2 regions of the Acidovorax sp. DMC1 genome follow, and region 1 is predicted to be linked to the other one. Evidence: riboswitches for the same ligand, from Rfam matches in the RefSeq annotation. Region 1 holds a riboswitch; the other holds the start of a gene.
The links. Region 1 has a riboswitch for glycine ahead of gcvT (glycine cleavage system aminomethyltransferase GcvT). Riboswitches for the same ligand answer to the same signal wherever they lie in the genome.
Positions count from the first base shown of each region.

Region 2: linked by a shared signal. The riboswitch ahead of ACT531_RS16860 (D-amino acid dehydrogenase) and the one ahead of gcvT (glycine cleavage system aminomethyltransferase GcvT) in region 1 are both predicted to bind glycine.

Region 1 covers NZ_JBQUYO010000009.1:108,999-117,510, reverse strand. The annotation lists gene ACT531_RS18125 (LysR family transcriptional regulator) at 1-654, opposite strand, end outside; gene ACT531_RS18120 (Lrp/AsnC family transcriptional regulator) at 908-1,366, opposite strand; gene ACT531_RS18115 (TRAP transporter substrate-binding protein) at 1,821-2,792, shown strand; gene ACT531_RS18110 (TRAP transporter small permease) at 2,918-3,412, shown strand; gene ACT531_RS18105 (TRAP transporter large permease) at 3,498-4,775, shown strand; glycine riboswitch at 4,781-4,886, shown strand; glycine riboswitch at 4,900-5,031, shown strand; gene gcvT (glycine cleavage system aminomethyltransferase GcvT) at 5,080-6,222, shown strand; gene gcvH (glycine cleavage system protein GcvH) at 6,303-6,677, shown strand; gene gcvP (aminomethyl-transferring glycine dehydrogenase) at 6,792-8,512, shown strand, end outside.
Region 2 covers NZ_JBQUYO010000008.1:128,758-137,269, reverse strand. The annotation lists gene ACT531_RS16905 (hypothetical protein) at 1-378, opposite strand, end outside; gene ACT531_RS16900 (helix-turn-helix domain-containing protein) at 511-1,242, shown strand; gene ACT531_RS16895 (TetR/AcrR family transcriptional regulator) at 1,532-2,431, shown strand; gene ACT531_RS16890 (DUF2867 domain-containing protein) at 2,428-3,003, shown strand; gene ACT531_RS16885 (ABC1 kinase family protein) at 2,990-4,318, shown strand; gene ACT531_RS16880 (hypothetical protein) at 4,318-4,704, shown strand; gene ACT531_RS16875 (YXWGXW repeat-containing protein) at 4,907-5,359, shown strand; gene ACT531_RS16870 (hypothetical protein) at 5,516-5,974, shown strand; gene ACT531_RS16865 (2-keto-4-pentenoate hydratase) at 6,024-6,806, opposite strand; glycine riboswitch at 7,036-7,147, shown strand; gene ACT531_RS16860 (D-amino acid dehydrogenase) at 7,243-8,512, shown strand, end outside.

The sequences.
Region 1 (8,512 bases):
GATGGTGTGCACGCAACGCGGCTCTACCTGGGCCTGGCGCAGCGTGTCGAGCAGGGACACGTGCGGCTGCGAGCCACGCTGGAAAGTCAGGATGTCAGCGCCTGCAAAATCTTCCAGCGCATAGCGGCGCTTGCGGTGCGTTTTGCTGTTGCCCACAAACACCATCTCCATGGGCGTCACCGCCTGGCTACGGATGCCATCCGCCGCCGCCGGCAGGGCCGCGAACACGGCATCCAGCGTGCCGCGGCGGATCTGGTCGAGCAACACCGGGGTGGTCTCCACCGTCAGCTCCAACTCCAGCAACGGGTTGTCCTTGCGCAGCTGTTCCACCCACGGAATGAGCCATGAGTGCAAGACCGATTCGATGGCCCCCAGGCGGATCGACACCTCCAACGGTCCGCCCGATCCCATCTCGGATTTGAGCTGGCGCTGCAGCTCTAGCATGCGCTTGGCATACACCAGGAACCGGGCACCGGCCACCGTGAGTTTGAAATGCTTGTCGCGCCGGTCCAGCAATAGCACGCCCAGCTCTTCTTCGAGCGCGGAGATGCGGCTGGACATGGCGGATTGGGTCAGAAACAGCTTCTCGGCAGCGCGTGTCACGCTCTTGAGAGAGGCCACCCAGTAGAAGGCTTCGACAAAACGCAGGTTCATGGTGTTCTTCGGAAGGGCTGGGTGTGCTTTTACTCAAACAGCTCTGCGCACTGCCCAGACGGGCGCACTGCGATGGTGCGCGGTGTGGAAATCCAGCCGCCTTTTTCCGGCAGACACCGCGCTGTAAAAGCGATTGTGCCGTCGCATTTCAAGGTCACAACGCAGAACTGCTCGCAGTTGGGGCGCTGGCCAAAAGTGCATTGCCAGTTATCTGCAAGAAATCTCCGGCGTCTTGCCACGCCACATGAACGGCCTACCCGGTGAACAAGGGCAGGTCTGCCTTCTTCAAGGTCCGCAGCACAAAGCTGGAGCGGCTGTGCCGTATGCCTTTGATCTTGTAGAGCTTCTCGCGCAGCAGGCGCTCGTAATCGCGGGTGTCCTTGACGACGATGCGCAGCAGGTAGTCGTAGTCACCGGAGACCAGGTGCGCCTCGATCACTTCAGGAATGCTGGCCAGTGTCTCGCCAAACTTTTCGAGCGTGTTGTCCGAATGGCTGTCGAGCGTGACCTGCACCAGCACCGTGTCGGCCAGGTCAAGGGACTGAGGATTGATGCGCACCGTGTAGCCCTGGATGACACCCGCCTCTTCCATCTTTTTGATGCGCCCCCAGCAGGGTGACGGGCTCAGGCCCACGGCCTGCCCTATTTCTTGCAGGCTGGCGCGAGCGTTGGCCTGCAAGACAGCGAGAATTTTTCTATCCAGTCGATCCATCGGCCTGATTATTCAGTAAATCATTCAGATGCAGAAAATTATTCTGCACATTCAACAGAATGCGCCAAATTCAGCAAATTCATCTGCAGCACCCGGCGCATACTTCTTCCATCAAGGCGCTCTTACCGGAGCGCACAAATTGACAAGGCCCCGGCTGGTTACCGCCAGCACGGGGCCCTTGGCATTCCAGATGCCTCCACACACTGAATAGTGAATAGCCGCTTGCATCCGTTGGTGGAGTGCGGACTACGTACAGGCCTCAACCGCTCCGCTCCAAGGAGGTGTCGCCAATGCAACTGCAAACGCCGGGCGAACCAGTTGATAAGCACGCTTACCAGCACAAACCCGGATGCCTGCGGCCATGCTGCACCGCCATAATTTGACGGAGGCCAGGGGCGGCTCTGCCAGGAGCCCAAGTGCCCCATCCCCTGCCCCAACATCAACAGGAGACACCATGCAATTGACCAAACTCGTCGTTGGACTGAGCCTCGCGCTCGGCTTTGTGGCCACCGCTGCTGCGCAGACCACCATGCGCATCAGCATCTCGACGGCCCAGAACTCCCACCAGGGTGTAGCCATCGACACGTTTGCCAAAGAGGTCGAAAAACGCACGGGGGGCCGCTACAAGATCCAGACGTTCTACAACGGCGCCTTGGGAGGCGAGCGCGAATCGATTGAAGCCGTGCAACTGGGCACCCAGGAGCTGGCCTTCAGCTCCACAGGCCCTGTGCCCAACTTTGTGCCCGAGACCAAGATCCTGGATGTCCCCTTCCTGTTCCGCGACAAGGCCCATGCACGCGCAGTGCTGGACGGTCCTATCGGCCAGGACCTGCTGTCCAAATTCGACGCCAAGGGCTTCAAGGCACTGGCCTGGGCCGAGAACGGCTTCCGCCACATGACCAACAGCAAGCGCGACGTGAAGGAGCCCGGTGACCTGAAGGGCCTGAAGATGCGCACGATGGAAAACCCCGTGCACATCGCCGCCTATAAGGGCTTTGGCATCATCACCACGCCCATGGCCTTCCCTGAAGTGTTCACGGCGCTGCAACAAGGCACCGTGGACGGCCAGGAGAACCCGCTGTCGGTCATCATCTCGGCCAAGTTCGACCAGGTGCAAAAACACCTCACCCTCACCGGCCATGTGTATTCGCCCTGCATCTTCGTGATGAACAAGGCAGCTTTCGACAAGCTTTCGGCAGCCGACAAGCAGGCCTTCATTGACGCAGCCAAGGAAGGCACCAAGGCCAACCGTGCACGTGTGGACGAAGACGACGCCAAGGGCGTGGCTGACCTGCGCGCCAAGGGCATGACCGTGATCGACAATGTGGACAAGGCCAAGTTTGTGGCGGCTCTGGCCCCTGTGAACGCCGAGTTTGAAAAGCAGTTCGGCAAGGCTGCCATCGACAAGATCCGCGACGTCAAGTAATTTGGGTCTTTGCTATTACCTTTGTAGCTAATAACGCCCGTAGCCATTGCGCTATCGGGCGTTTTTATTCTTGAGCCATCGCTGGTTCTGATCACCTCCTACCTGCCCATGGTCGGCATCGCCCCATGAAAAACGCTTTTCTTACCTTTGAGCGATGGACCACCTTCATCGCCATGCTCGGCGCTTGCGCCATGTTGACCCTGGCCTCGGCCCTGGGCATGTTCCAGATCGTGACGCGCTTTGTGCTGGAGCAGCCCGCCGAATGGACCGAAGTGCTCATCCGCTTCAGCCTGATCTGGATGGTGTTCCTGGCCATCCCGGCCGCGTTTCGCCAGGGCGCGATGGTGAGCGTGGACGTGCTGTACCGCTGGAGCCCGCCACGCATCAAACGGGTGCTGGACTGGGTGGTCGCACTGGCGGCCCTGGCCCTCATCGGCATCATCATCTGGTACGGCTGGGACTATGCGCAGCGCGGTGGGGTGCAGAGCATGGCCGGGCTGGAGTCCGTGTCCATGTTCTGGGCCTACCTCGCCATGCCGGTGGGGGGGCTTTTTTGCATCGTCGGCATCATTGGCAACCTCATTGATCCCCTGCGTATGGAACTGGAGACTGCTCAATGAACGCCGCGCCGAGCCGCCTCAAGCCAGTGAACGGCCCCCTTGGGGGGCAGCGAGGACATGCAATGCCGAGCGTGGGGGTCCAACTATGAGCTTGGTCATGATTTCAACGATGGTGCTGTGCTTTGCACTCACCGTCTCGGTGGCCGTGTCCATCGGTTTGGCGTCCATCCTGGGCATCCAGGCCTCCAACGCGAACATGCTCATCTCCGTCAAGGAGATGTTCGGGGCCATCAACAAGTTTCCGCTCGCAGCCATCCCCTTCTTCATCCTTGCGGGCAACCTGATGGAGACCGGAGGCATCTCGCGCCGTCTGGTGGAGTTTGCCAAGAGCATCGTCGGCGGCGTGCAGGGCGGCCTGCCCATGACCTGCGTGCTGACCTGCATGATCTTTGCGGCCGTGTCGGGCTCGTCGGTCGCCACCACGTTTGCAATTGGCGCCATCCTGATCCCGGCGCTCATCAAGCATGGCTACCCCACCAGCTACGCCGCCGCGCTGCAGGCCACCAGTGCCGAGCTGGGCGTGATCATCCCTCCCTCCATCCCGATGATCCTTTACGGCGTGAGCGCCGAGGTGTCGATTGGTGAGCTGTTCATCGCTGGCTTTGGCCCGGGCCTGCTGATCAGCGGTGCACTGATGCTCTTCGTATGGGCGTACTGCAAGTACAAGGGCTGGGGCAAAAACGATGGCGATGGCCGCATGCCCTTTGGCAAGGCTACGCTGCAGGCGGGCTGGGCGCTGCTGATGCCCGTCATCATCCTGGGCGGCATCTATGGCGGTGTGTTCACCCCCACCGAGGCATCGGCCGTGGCCGTGTTCTACGCGTTGGTGGTGGGCATCGTCATCTACCGCGAGATCAAGCTCAAGGACCTGTTCGCCATCCTGCGCAAGTCGGCCATCTCGTCGGCGGTGATCATGTTCATCATTGCCAACGCAGGGCTGTTTGCGTTCCTTATCACCCGCGCTGGCGTGCCCGATGCCATCGGCCGCTGGCTGGAGGCGGTGCTGCAGTCCCCGGCCCTCTTCCTGCTGGGCGTGAACGCGGCGCTGTTCGTGATCGGCATGTTCATCGAGACCAGTGCGGCGATCATCGTGCTGGCCCCCATCCTCGCGCCTGTGGCCATGCACTTCGGTATCGACCCTGTGCACTTCGGCCTCATCATGGTGGTGAACCTGGCCCTGGGCATGATCACGCCCCCGTTCGGAGTGAACCTGTTTGCTGCCTGCACGGTGGCCAGAATATCGCTCGACCGGATCATCAAGCACCTGCTTCCGTTTGTCGGCGTGATTCTGGTGTGCCTGATGATCATCACCTATGTGCCATCGATCTCGTTGGCACTTCGGGATCTGGTCTACGCAAAGTAGTTAGAATCGCCCGGTCAGGAGAGAGTGCTCCGTCTTGTCCATAAGACGCGCAGCACCGCCGAAGGCGCAGGCAGCAGCCGAACGCTCAGGCAAAAGGACTGGCAACCGCCCGCAGCGATGCGGGCGTTCCCTTGCTGGAGAGAGGTGGCCCCACAGAAAAGAAACTGTGTGCAGGCCATCCACCGAAGGAGCAAACCGCACGGCCAGCCAGGGCGCTGCGGTGAATCTCTCAGGTAAAGCGGACAGCAGGGCAAATCCCGTGACCACGCCGTGGTCGCGGCCCCCATTTGCCCCGGAGTCCGCCATGTCAGCCACCGCCCCCCTGCTCACCACGCCCCTGAACGCCCTGCACATCGAGTTGGGCGCTCGCATGGTGCCTTTTGCAGGCTATTCCATGCCCGTGCAATACCCCGCTGGCCTGATGGCCGAGCATGTGCACACCCGCACCGCCGCCGGCCTGTTTGACGTGTCACACATGGGCCAGCTCAAGCTCATCGGCGCCGATGCTGCCGCAGCGTTTGAAACCCTGATGCCCGTGGATGTGATCGACCTGCCCGTGGGCAAGCAGCGCTACGGTCTGCTGCTGACAGACGAAGGCACGATCATTGACGATCTGATGTTCTTCAACCAGGGCGTCGTGGATGGCGAGCCCACCCTGTTTGTCATCGTCAACGGGGCCTGCAAGGTGGGCGACATTGCCCATATCCAGGCCCGCATCGGCCAGCGTTGCAAGGTGGTGCCCATGCCCGACCACGCCCTGCTCGCGCTGCAGGGCCCACAGGCCGCCACCGCCCTCGCCCGCCTCGCGCCCGGCGTCGAAAAGCTGGTGTTCATGACCGGTGGCGCGTTCAGCATTGCAGGCTGCGACTGCTTTGTGACCCGCAGCGGCTACACCGGCGAAGACGGCTTTGAAATCTCCCTACCCGCCGCGCAGGCCGACACCTTGGCCCGCGCCCTGCTGGCCCAGCCTGAAGTCAAGCCCATCGGCCTGGGCGCGCGCAACTCGCTGCGCCTCGAAGCAGGCCTGTGCCTGTATGGCAACGACATCGACACCACCACCACGCCCCCCGAAGCCGCGCTGAACTGGGCCATCCAGAAGGTGCGCCGCACCGGTGGCGCGCGTGCAGGCGGCTTCGCAGGTGCCGACAAGGTGCTTGCACAGATCGACAACCCTTCCAGCCTGCCCCGCAAGCGTGTGGGCCTGGTCGCGCTGGAACGTGTGCCGGTGCGCGAGCACACCGAACTACAGAGCACGGACGGCCAAAAGATCGGCGAAGTCACCAGTGGCCTGCTGGGCCCCACGGTGAACGAACCTGTGGCCATGGGCTACGTCACGCCAGCTTTTGTCGCCATCGGCACCCGCGTCAACGCCATCGTGCGCGGCAAGGTGGTGCCCATGGAAGTGCGCGCCATGCCGTTTGTGCCGGCCAATTACTACCGCGGTTGATTTCATCAGCGAAGCGCAAAAGCTTCGGCCGCTTACATTGCAGATTCCTTTACTTTTTTCCTTTGCTTGAGGAGCTTCCCATGACGATCAAATTCTCCAAAGACCACGAGTGGATCAATGCCGCTGACGCTAACGCTTCGGTGGTGGGCATCACCGTCCACGCGCAGGACGCTCTGGGCGACGTGGTGTTTGTAGACCTGCCCGAAGTGGGCAAGAGCTTTGCCCAGGGCGAAGTGGCAGGTGTGGTCGAGTCCGTGAAGGCCGCCGCCGATGTGTACATGCCCGTCTCTGGCGAAGTGGTCGAAGTGAACGAAGCCCTGCGTGCCGACCCATCCCTTGCCAACAGCGACCCGCTGGGCGCTGGCTGGTTCTTCAAGGTCAAGCTGGCCGACGCGAGCCAACTCGACGCCCTGCTGGACGAAGCTACCTACACCGAGTTCGCCAAGAACGCCTGATCCCTGCTGACTCAGAGGGCATGGCGCCGGGCCATGCCCGGCCCGCCGCCCTGTCGCGTGCGCGCTCTATTCCCGGCACCGCCCCCAACCCGCTGCGACCTACGAGACTGCCCCATGCTGATGCAATCCGCCACCCCCCTTGGCGCGCTTGAAAACGCCACCGAATTCCTGCCCCGCCACATCGGCATCGACGCGGCCGACGAAGCGCACATGCTGTCGGTGATCGGCGAGGCCTCACGCCGTGCGCTCATCGAATCCATCGTGCCGCGCTCTATCGCACGCAGCCGGGGCATGGACCTGCCCGCGCCGCTCACCGAAGCGGCGGCACTGGCAGAACTCAAGGCCATCGCGGGCAAGAACCAGCTGCTCAAGAGCTTCATCGGCCAGGGCTACTACGGCACGCACACGCCCGGCGTCATCCTGCGCAACATCCTGGAGAACCCCGCCTGGTACACCGCCTACACGCCCTACCAGGCTGAGATTTCGCAAGGCCGCATGGAGGCCCTGGTCAACTTCCAGACCATGGTGTGCGACCTGACGGGTATGCCGATTGCCAACGCGTCCATGCTGGACGAAGCCACCGCCGCCGCCGAAGCGATGACACTGGCCAAGCGTTCGGTCAAGAGCAAGAGCAACGTGTTTGTGGTGGCGGGCGATGCCCACCCACAGACCATCGAGGTCATCCAGACCCGCGCCAAGCCCCTGGGCCTGGAAGTGCGCCTGGCCAATTCGGCCGAAGAATGGAGCACCCTGCTGGACCGAGACTACTTTGCCGTGCTGGCCCAGTACCCCGCCACCAGCGGCCGCATTGACGACCTGCGTGCCGACGTGGAAAAGGCCCACGCCAAGCAAGCCGCCTTCATCGTGGCCGCCGACCTGCTGGCGCTCACCCTCATCACGCCACCCGGCGAACAAGGTGCCGACATTGTGGTGGGCACCACCCAGCGTTTTGGCATGCCCATGGGCGCAGGGGGCCCCCACGCTGCCTACATGGCATGCCGCGATGAATTCAAGCGCTCCATGCCGGGCCGCCTGGTAGGCGTAAGCGTGGACGTGCATGGCAAGCCCGCCTACCGCCTGGCGCTGCAAACCCGCGAACAGCACATCCGCCGCGAAAAGGCCACCTCCAACATCTGCACGGCCCAGGTACTGCCCGCCGTGATCGCCAGCATGTACGCCGTGTACCACGGCCCCGAAGGCCTCAAGCGCATTGCACAGCGCGTGGCTGCCTATACCGCCATCCTGGCCCAGGGCCTGAAGCAGCTGGGCGCCCCAGTGCGTGAGCAGGCGACCTTCGACACGCTGAGTCTGCACACCGGTGCCGCTACCAAATCCATAGCTGCTCGCGCAGTGCAGATGGGCGCCAACCTGCGAATTTACTTTGAAGAGTACCTGTGCATCTCGCTGGACGAGACCACCACGCGCGCCGACATCGAGCTGCTGTGGAAGATCTTCGCCGAGGACGGCCAGGCGCTGCCCACCTTCGATGCGTTTGAAAAAGGCGTGGAGCCGCTGATCCCCACCGAGCTGCGCCGCGCGAGCAGCTACCTCACGCACCCGGTGTTCAACACCCACCATTCCGAAACGGGCATGTTGCGCTACATCCGCCAGCTGTCCGACAAGGACCTGGCGCTGGACCGCAGCATGATCCCGCTGGGCTCTTGCACCATGAAGCTCAATGCCACCAGCGAGATGATCCCCATCACCTGGCCCGAGTTCGCCAACGTGCACCCGTTCGCCCCCGCTGACCAACTGGTGGGCTACAAGGAGCTGGACGAGCAGCTGCGCGCCTGGCTGTGCCAAGCCACGGGTTACGCGGGCATCAGCCTGCAGCC
Region 2 (8,512 bases), on a different contig from region 1:
GCCTGCGTCCTGCGGTTGCCAGTGGTACAGCGCCGAGCCTGCGGCAGTGCATAGCAGCCCACCAAAGAACAGCGCTGCCAGCGCACGGGAGGTGGCGTCCAGCGCGCCCGGCGGCACACGGCGCAGCTCCCACCAACCCCATGCACCTGCCAAGGCAAAGGCCAGGTTGCTCAACACATCGAGCGCACAGGGAATGCCCCACAGCGTGCGCTGGTCGGCAAAGTCATGCTGGTGCTGACTGGCGGGCAGCCCCGGGCCAAACAGCGCCAGCGCGAGCAGCGTGGCCACGCCCAGCAGCAGGCCGGTTTCCGCACAGGACAGGCGCGGCAGCGTTGGCAGGCCGCGCAAACGAAGAGGAGTCACAGAAGCAATACGCATCACACACACCGTAGAAAGTGAACGATGCCGCGCAGTGTGGGCAGCGGCGCCATCGGCCGCCTTAAAAAGTCGCGCAAGGGGCTACCCGCGCACCTTCGGGTATTGATAATTGATACCCAGGAGCCCCGCACCATGAGCACGACCGCCGACCTCGTCACCGCCCTGAAAAAAGAACTCAAGACCGCTCAGATGACCTACGCCGACCTGGCGCAGGCGCTGGGCATGGCCGAGTCCAGCGTCAAGCGCATGCTGGCCAAGGGCGACATGCCGCTGTCGCGCATCGACGCCATCTGCCGCGCGCTGGCGCTGGACTTTGCCGACCTGGCGCGGCGCGTGGCCGACGAGCAGCCCTTGCTGAAAGAGCTGACCCACGAGCAGGAAAAGGCCGTGGTGGCCGACAAGAAGCTGCTGCTGATGGCGATCTGTGTGCTGAGCCAGTGGACGCTGGAGCAGGTAACGGACTACTACCGCCTGACCGAGGCCGAGGGCATCAAGTACCTGGCGCAGCTGGACCGCATCGGCATCATCGAGCTGCGGCCGCTCAACCGCTACCGCCTCAAGCTGGCCAAGACCTTCCGCTGGCGCCCGCATGGGCCAGTGATGAACTACTTCCGCGACCATGCGCTGCTGGACTACTTTGCGGGCGGCTTTGACGGACTGGGCGAAGGCGTGCTGCTGGTGCACGGCAACATCAGCCGCAGTCTGGCGCCCGCCTTCATGGAGCGCATGCAGCGCGTGGCGCAGGACTTTGCCCAGCAGCACCTGGCCGACCAGAAGCTGCCCGACCGCGAGCGCGAGGGCTACACCCTGCTGCTGGCCATGCGCAGCTGGGAGTTCGAGGCGTTTGCCAGCATGCGGCGGTAGGCCTCCCGCCGATTTCGCGGGCCCCTGCAAGCAGCAGCCGTCGCTGCCAGCCAACTTCTGCCTTTGGTTGAGCGCAGCGGCCGCCTCACAGGTGCAGGGACTGGCCGCAGCGCCATGAACCAGCCTCCATTTACTATCTTTTTGATAGCTATCAGCGCATGAAATACATGCACTTGAGGCTAAAAACGCCTCAAAACCCCTGCTTGCGCCTGCCAAGAGGTGGCTTGACGCCATAAACAGAAATAACTATTCTTTAAATTGCAAATTTAATCAATTTAAGAATAGTCAAATGAAAACCACCCGCCAGCAGCAAGACGCCACGCGCCGCCAGATCGTGGCCAGCGCGGTGGACCTCATGACCCGCCAGGGCTTTGACGGCACAACGATGAAAGACATCGCACGCGCCGCCGGCATTGGCGACGCCACGATCTACAAATACTTCCCCACCAAGGACCGCATCGTGCTGGGCTACCTGGACGATGTGGCCCACCAGGCGCTGGCCGACACGCTGCAGACGCCGGGCTTTGCGGGCTACGGCCTGCAAGAAAAGCTGCAGCGCTTGACCGATGCCGTGCTGGAGCGCCTGCTGGCCGACCGCGAGTTTGTGGCCCAGGTGCGCGGTCTGGCGCGGCGCTCGCCGCTGTCGATGCTGGCCGAGCCGCTGGCCGCGCGCCAGAACCTGCGCGAGGCGGTGGCGAGCTTTCTGGAAGCGGCCGAGGCCAGCGGCGAGATTGAGCCCTGCGACTTCAAGGGCCTGGCAGGCAGCCTTTACACCGACTACCTCGCAGGCGTGGTGACGTACTGGCTGGCCGACACCTCCGACGAATTTGCCGACACCACGCAGCTGGTGGACCTGTCGCTGGGCGTGCTGGTGCAGGCGCTGCGCGGCGGGCTAGTCAACCGTGTGCTGCAACTGGGCGGCTTTGTGCTGCGCAGCCAGATGGCCCGCATGGTGCAACACGGCAGCAGCCTGATGGGCATGCTGCACATGGCCCAGCAGGCCATGGCCAGCGCGCCCACAGCACGGGCATCGCAGCCCCCTGCCGGTAGAGCCGGGGCCGAAGGCCTCGCCCCGAAAACTGCGCAGCCTACGCGCGCACCCCGCAAACCCCGGGCGACCACCGGCCCCACGAAGGACCCCGCCGCCCAGCGCCCCGCCACGCCCCGCAAAAGAAAGAGCGCCCCATGAATGCGTCCTCTGCCCTCGCCGCCCCCACCACCGCGCGCGCAACCCAGGTGCCGCCCGGCACGGCCATCCACGCCACGCTGCCCGGGGCCGATTTTTTTGATGCCTACGAAGTGGCCGACCGGCACCCCGCGCGCTCAGCCCTGCAGTCGTGGCTGGACGTGGCGGCCCGCACCCCGGCGTGGACACGCGCCCTCATGTTCGTGCGCAACAAGGCCGTGCGCCTGGTGGGCCTGAAGGACCTGGGCCAGCTGGATGACGGCCACCCGCCCGCCAGTGGCCGATCCCTGCGCGACGCGCGCAGCTACCGCGTGGGCGACCGCGTGGGCATCTTCCGCATTCGACACCTGAGCGACACCGAGGTGGTGATGGGCCAGGACGACAAGCACCTGGACGTGCAGGTGTCCATCTGCAAACAGCCCGCCGCCCCCAGCACCGCGCCCCGCGTGGTGCTGAGCACGGTGGTGCACATCCACAACAAGCTGGGCCATGCGTACATGGCGGTGATCACGCCGATCCACCGCGTGATTGCACGCGGCACGGCGCAGCGCCTGGCAGACCATGGCCCAAACTGACGCAAACGCACCCCGCACCGGCAAGCTGGCGCGCAGCGCCATCACGGGGCTCGCTGCTGCGCGCATCGGCATGGCCGAGCTGGGACACCGCACGCGCAAGCGCTCGGCCCAGGCGCAGGCAGAGCACGAGGCAGCGCTGGGCCGCATTTTGTTTGGTGCGCTGGGGCAGCTGCGGGGCTCGGCGCTCAAGGTGTCGCAGCTGCTCAGCATGCACCCGGGCCTGCTGCCCGACGGCGTGCGCAGCGAACTGGCACGCGCCCACCACCAGGCCCCGCCGCTCAACCGCGCGCTGGTGGGCCGCGTGTTCCGCCAGGCCTTCGGGCAAGAGCCCGAGACGCTGTTCGACCAGTTCGAGCCCACCGCGTTTGCGGCCGCCAGCCTGGGCCAGGTGCACCGCGCGCAACTTGCTGGCCACGGCACGGTGGCCGTGAAGGTGCAATACCCCGGCATTGCCGCCACCATTGCCAGCGACATGCAGCTGATGCGCGCCGCGCTGCGCGCACTGGCCCACACCGACATGCCGCTGCCCACCGATGCCGTGCTGGACAGCGTGATGACCGAGATCGAGGCCACCCTGCTGCGCGAGGTGGACTACCTGCAGGAGGCCGAACAGCTGCAGTGGTTTGCCCAGCACGCCGCACAGCCGGGGGTGGTGATGGCGCAGCCCATCCTGTCGCACACGCGGGCCCAGGTGCTCACGCAGCAGTTTGTGCCCGGGCTACCGTTGCAAGCCTGGCTGGCCACACAGCCACACCAGGCGCTGCGCGACCAGGCCGGGCAGCACCTGTGGGATTGGTTCATGCACTGCATCTTTGTGCTGGGGCGGGTGCATGCCGACCCGCACCCGGGCAACTTTCTGTTCGCGCCCGATGGCACGGTGGGTGTGCTGGACTTTGGCTGCACGCGCGCCCTGCCCAACGCATTCCGTGCGCAGGTGGTGCAGGCGTGGTCTGCCCTGCTGCGCGCCCCTACCGACCCTACACGCGATACACAGGTGCTGCAGGCCTACCAGGCGCTGGGGCTCTTGCGCAAGGACCTGACCGTGCAGGCCTACACCACTGAACTCGCCCCCGCGCTGGCCGAGATGCAGGCCTGGCAGATCGAGCCCTTCACCCAGCCGGTGTTTGACTTTGGCACCAAAACACCGCCGCCCATCACCCCCAGCCAGCACCAGCGCGTGCTGGGCCAGCACCTCGCCCAGATCCCCGGCGAGATGCCCGCGTTCGAGCGCATGTGGATGGGGCTGATGCACCTGCTGACGCAGCTGGGTGCCCAGGTGCACACCCGCGCCCACAAGGCGTTGGCCGTTCACTAATGACAAACACCGCGTTGACCTTGGCGGCAGCCGGGCTGGCCCTGGTGGGTGTGGCGCACTCGGTGCTGGGAGAGCTTCTGCTGTTTCGCAGGCTGCGTACGCAGGGGCACCAGACAGCGGGGCGCGCGGAGGTTGGCACGGCGCAGCAGTTGCTGCACACCCCGCACCTGCGCATTCTGTGGGGCACCTGGCATGTGGCTTCGGTACTGTGCTGGGCACTGAGCGCTCTGCTCTGGCGCCTGGGCACCGCACCTTGGGACGCGGCCCTGGGCGCCTGGGCCGCCGACGCGGTGGGCATTGCCACCCTGGCCAGTGGCGTGCTGGTGTTCTTTGCCACGCATGGCAGACACCCGGCGTGGTGCGCGTTGCTGGTGTGGTGGCGCTGAAGCAAGCCATCGCGGGCGGGTGAATGGAGACGCCGACGCCGAATGCCTGAGCAGGCGTGACAAAAATCACACGGCAACCGTTTGCCTCCGAAGTCGGCAACACAACTTCACAAAGCTTCGCAATTGGCCTACACCGGCTTGACGCAGCGTGCGCACCATGAAGTCTCCGGTTCCGCAAGGAATCACATCTGAGGAGAACCTTATGGCCCGCAAAGCACTTGCCGCTGTGTCCATCGCCCTGCTGTCGCTGGGCGCCGCGAGCGCGGCGCAGGCGCAGACCAGCGCCACCGTTGTCATCCAGGCAGGTACGCCTGTCTACCAGCAACCCGCCCCGGTGCGCGTGCAGTACCAGGCGCCGCCCCCACCCCGCTACGAGGTGGCGCCACACCCGCGCCGCGGCATGGTGTGGGTGCCCGGCCACTGGGAATGGCGTGGCCACCGCCACGTGTGGATGCAGGGCTACTGGGTGAAAGCCCGCCCCGGCTACCACTACCGCGAGCCCCGTTGGGTAGAACATGGCGGTCGCTGGAACATGCAGCCCGGCGGCTGGGACCGTGATGGCGATGGCATCCCCAACCGCCGCGACCGGGACCGTGACGGAGACGGCGTGCCCAACCGCTACGACCAGCGCCCGGACAACCCGTACCGCCGCTGATCCCCCTTGGTGGGACCGCTGCGCGGGCCGACATGCAATGGGCAGCCCGGCTGACAGACGCCCCACCACCCACCGGCCACGATGAGGCCACAGACGCAACACCCGGCCCGACGCAGGCAGTGCCTGCGGTCGGCCAGACACGACAAGGAGTTCACCATGACCCACGCCACTTTCTTGCGCAACACCTTCACCGCAGCGGCCTTGGCCGTGACAGCGCTGACGGCGCTGACAGGGGCCATCACACCGGCACAGGCCGCCACGCAAGCCACTGTCATCGTGCAGTCGGGCCCACAGCAGGGCATCGTCATCCCGGCACCCCCACCACCCCGCCGCGAAGCCGTTCCGCACGCCCGCAAGGGACAGGTGTGGGTGCCTGGCTACTGGGACTGGCGGGGCCACCGCCATGTGTGGGTGGCAGGCCACTTTGAAAAGGTGCGGCCAGGCTACCGCTATCGCACACCTCAGTGGGAGCAGCGCGACGGGCGCTGGGAACTGCACCGGGGCGGCTGGGACCGCGATGGCGACGGCATTGCCAACCGCAATGACCGCGACCGTGACGGCGACGGCGTGCCCAACCGCCGCGACCACCAGCCGGACAACCCGCGCCGCAACTGATCGTTGATCGACGCTCCGCTGGCTAGCCAGGGCGCCAGGCCCTGTGCCTTTATGGCAGGTGCAACACCGCCTGCCCCAGCCCTGGAAAGTCGACCACCACCTCAGCCCCCGGCGCCACCAGCACGGTGCCGGTGCATGACCCGGTGGTGACCCAGTGCCCCGCGCGCAGTCCACCCAGGCTGCGCGCGCCTTCGTTGGCCAGCCACACCAGCAGCCGCAGCGGATCGCCCGCCGGGTTGCCCCAGGTGGCATGTTGCACGGCCACGGCCCCGTTCACCGACAAAGTCACCGCTTGCGCCAGGGGCTGTGCGGTGGCCACTTCGTCGGTGCCAGTCCCCACAACCAGCGCCCCGTGGCACGCCTGGTCAGCCAGGCGGCTCCACTCGCCCTGCTGCGCCCAGGCAGCAAAGCGGGTGTCGCACACCTCGATGGCGGCCCGCACCGACACCACGGCCGCCAGCACTTCGGCGGCGCTGTAGGGGGTGGCGCGGGCGGGCAGGTCGGCCCCCAGTTCGTAGACCAATTCCGCCTCCACCCCCATCACGGCAAAACCAGATGCAGCCAGCAACACGGGCTCGCCCGCTGCAGCCACCCACACCGAATCCCGGGTGAGCGCGGCGCGTGCCGGTTGCGCCTGGGGCGATGCAGCCCCGACCTTCCAGCCAGCGATGGGGCCACGCGCGCGCACCACCACGTCTTGCACGGCATAGGCCTCGGTGGCATCGCGCGGGCGCAGCCCTGCGGGAAAGTCCAGCGGGCGGGGCGTGCGCCCTTCCCGGGCCTGGGTGATGACGGCGGCGCTGGCGGAAGGGTCCAAAGCGGTGGGGGACATGGCAAAAACTCTCCGTGGTGCAAGGGTCGGCGGGATTATCGGCACCTTGTCCCATCGGCCCCGCCCGCTGCATCAGCAACGATTGCGCCCCATTAGCCGCCGGAGTTGATCCGGCGCACAGGCTTGCCCCCTAGAATCGGCCTCGCAGGAGAGCACGGCAGGCACAGGCCACCGCTGCACCGAAGGCGCAAACTCCCATACACGCTCAGGTCCCGTACTGCACCATTCATCAAAGCCGTCTGGAGAGCCGCCTCGCGCAACGCGAAGCGCACCGAAGGAGCAAGCCGCAGCCCGGGTGGGTGGCGGTGAATCTCTCAGGTACCAAGGACAGGGGGAGCGGCAGCCAGGGCATTCATGCGCCAGCTGCACGCTATTGAATTCATAGCTGCCTGCGCATGTTGTTCTAGCGCCAGAGCCCAGAAAGGCTTTGAAAATCATGCGCGTGATCGTTTTGGGCGCCGGCTTGCTCGGCGTGACTTCGGCTTATTTCCTCTCACAACTGGGTCACGAAGTGACCGTCATCGACCGCCAGGGCTCGCCCGGCGCCGAAACCAGCTTTGCCAACGGCGGCCAGATCTCGGTGAGCCACGCCGAGCCCTGGGCCAACCCCAGTGCGCCGCTCAAGGTGCTGCAATGGCTGGGCAAGGAAGATGCGCCCCTGCTCTTCCGTCTGCGCACCGACATGCGGCAGTGGCTGTGGGGCCTGTCCTTCCTGCGCAACTGCACACCCGCACGCATGCGCCACAACATCGAGCAGATCGTGCGCCTGGGCACCTACAGCCGCGACACGCTGCAGCAGCTGCGCGCGGCCACCGGCATCCAGTACGACCAGCGCACGCAGGGCATCCTGCACTTCTATACCAACCAAAAGGAGTTTGACGGCGCCCTGGCCCCGGCCGAGCAGATGCGCGCGCTGGGCTGCGAGCGCCAGGTGATCAGTGCTGACGAGGCCGTGCGCATCGAGCCCGCGCTGGCCCACATCCGCCCGCAGCTGGCGGGTGCCACCTACACGGCCGAGGACGAATCCGGCGACGCCAACCAGTTCACGCGCGAGCTGGCCAAGCTGTGCGAAGCGGCTGGCGTGCAGTTCCGCATGGGCCACCACATCACCGCGCTGCGCGAGGTGGGTGGCCGTATCGACCATGTGGAAGTGACCAATGCCGAAGGCCGCTTCGAGCGCGTGCGCGGCGATGCGTTTGTACTGGCCATGGGCTCGTTCAGCCCGCTGCTGGCGCAGCCGCTGGGCATCCAGCTGCCCATCTACCCGGCCAAAGGCTACTCGGTGACCATGCCGGTCAAGGACGCGGCCAAGGCGCATCAGGTGAGCCTGACGGACGACGAGTTCAAGCTCGTGTTCTCGCGCTACACCAGCGAGCGGGGTGACCGCCTGCGCATTGCGGGCACGGCGGAATTGAATGGCTATGACCGCCATCTGAACCAAGTGCGCTGCGAGGCCATCGTGCGGCGGGTGGAGCAGCTCTTCCCCGGCGCGGGCGACACCACCCAGGCGCAGTTCTGGAGCGGCCTGCGCCCCGCCACGCCCAGCAACGTGCCGCTGATCGGCAAGACCAAAGTGGGCAATTTGTTCCTCAACACCGGCCACGGCACGCTGGGCTGGACGCACGCCTGCGGCTCGGGCAAGGCGCTGGCCGACATCGTGAGTGGCCGCGTGCCCGAGGTGGAGTTTGCGTTCCAGGGGCTGCAAG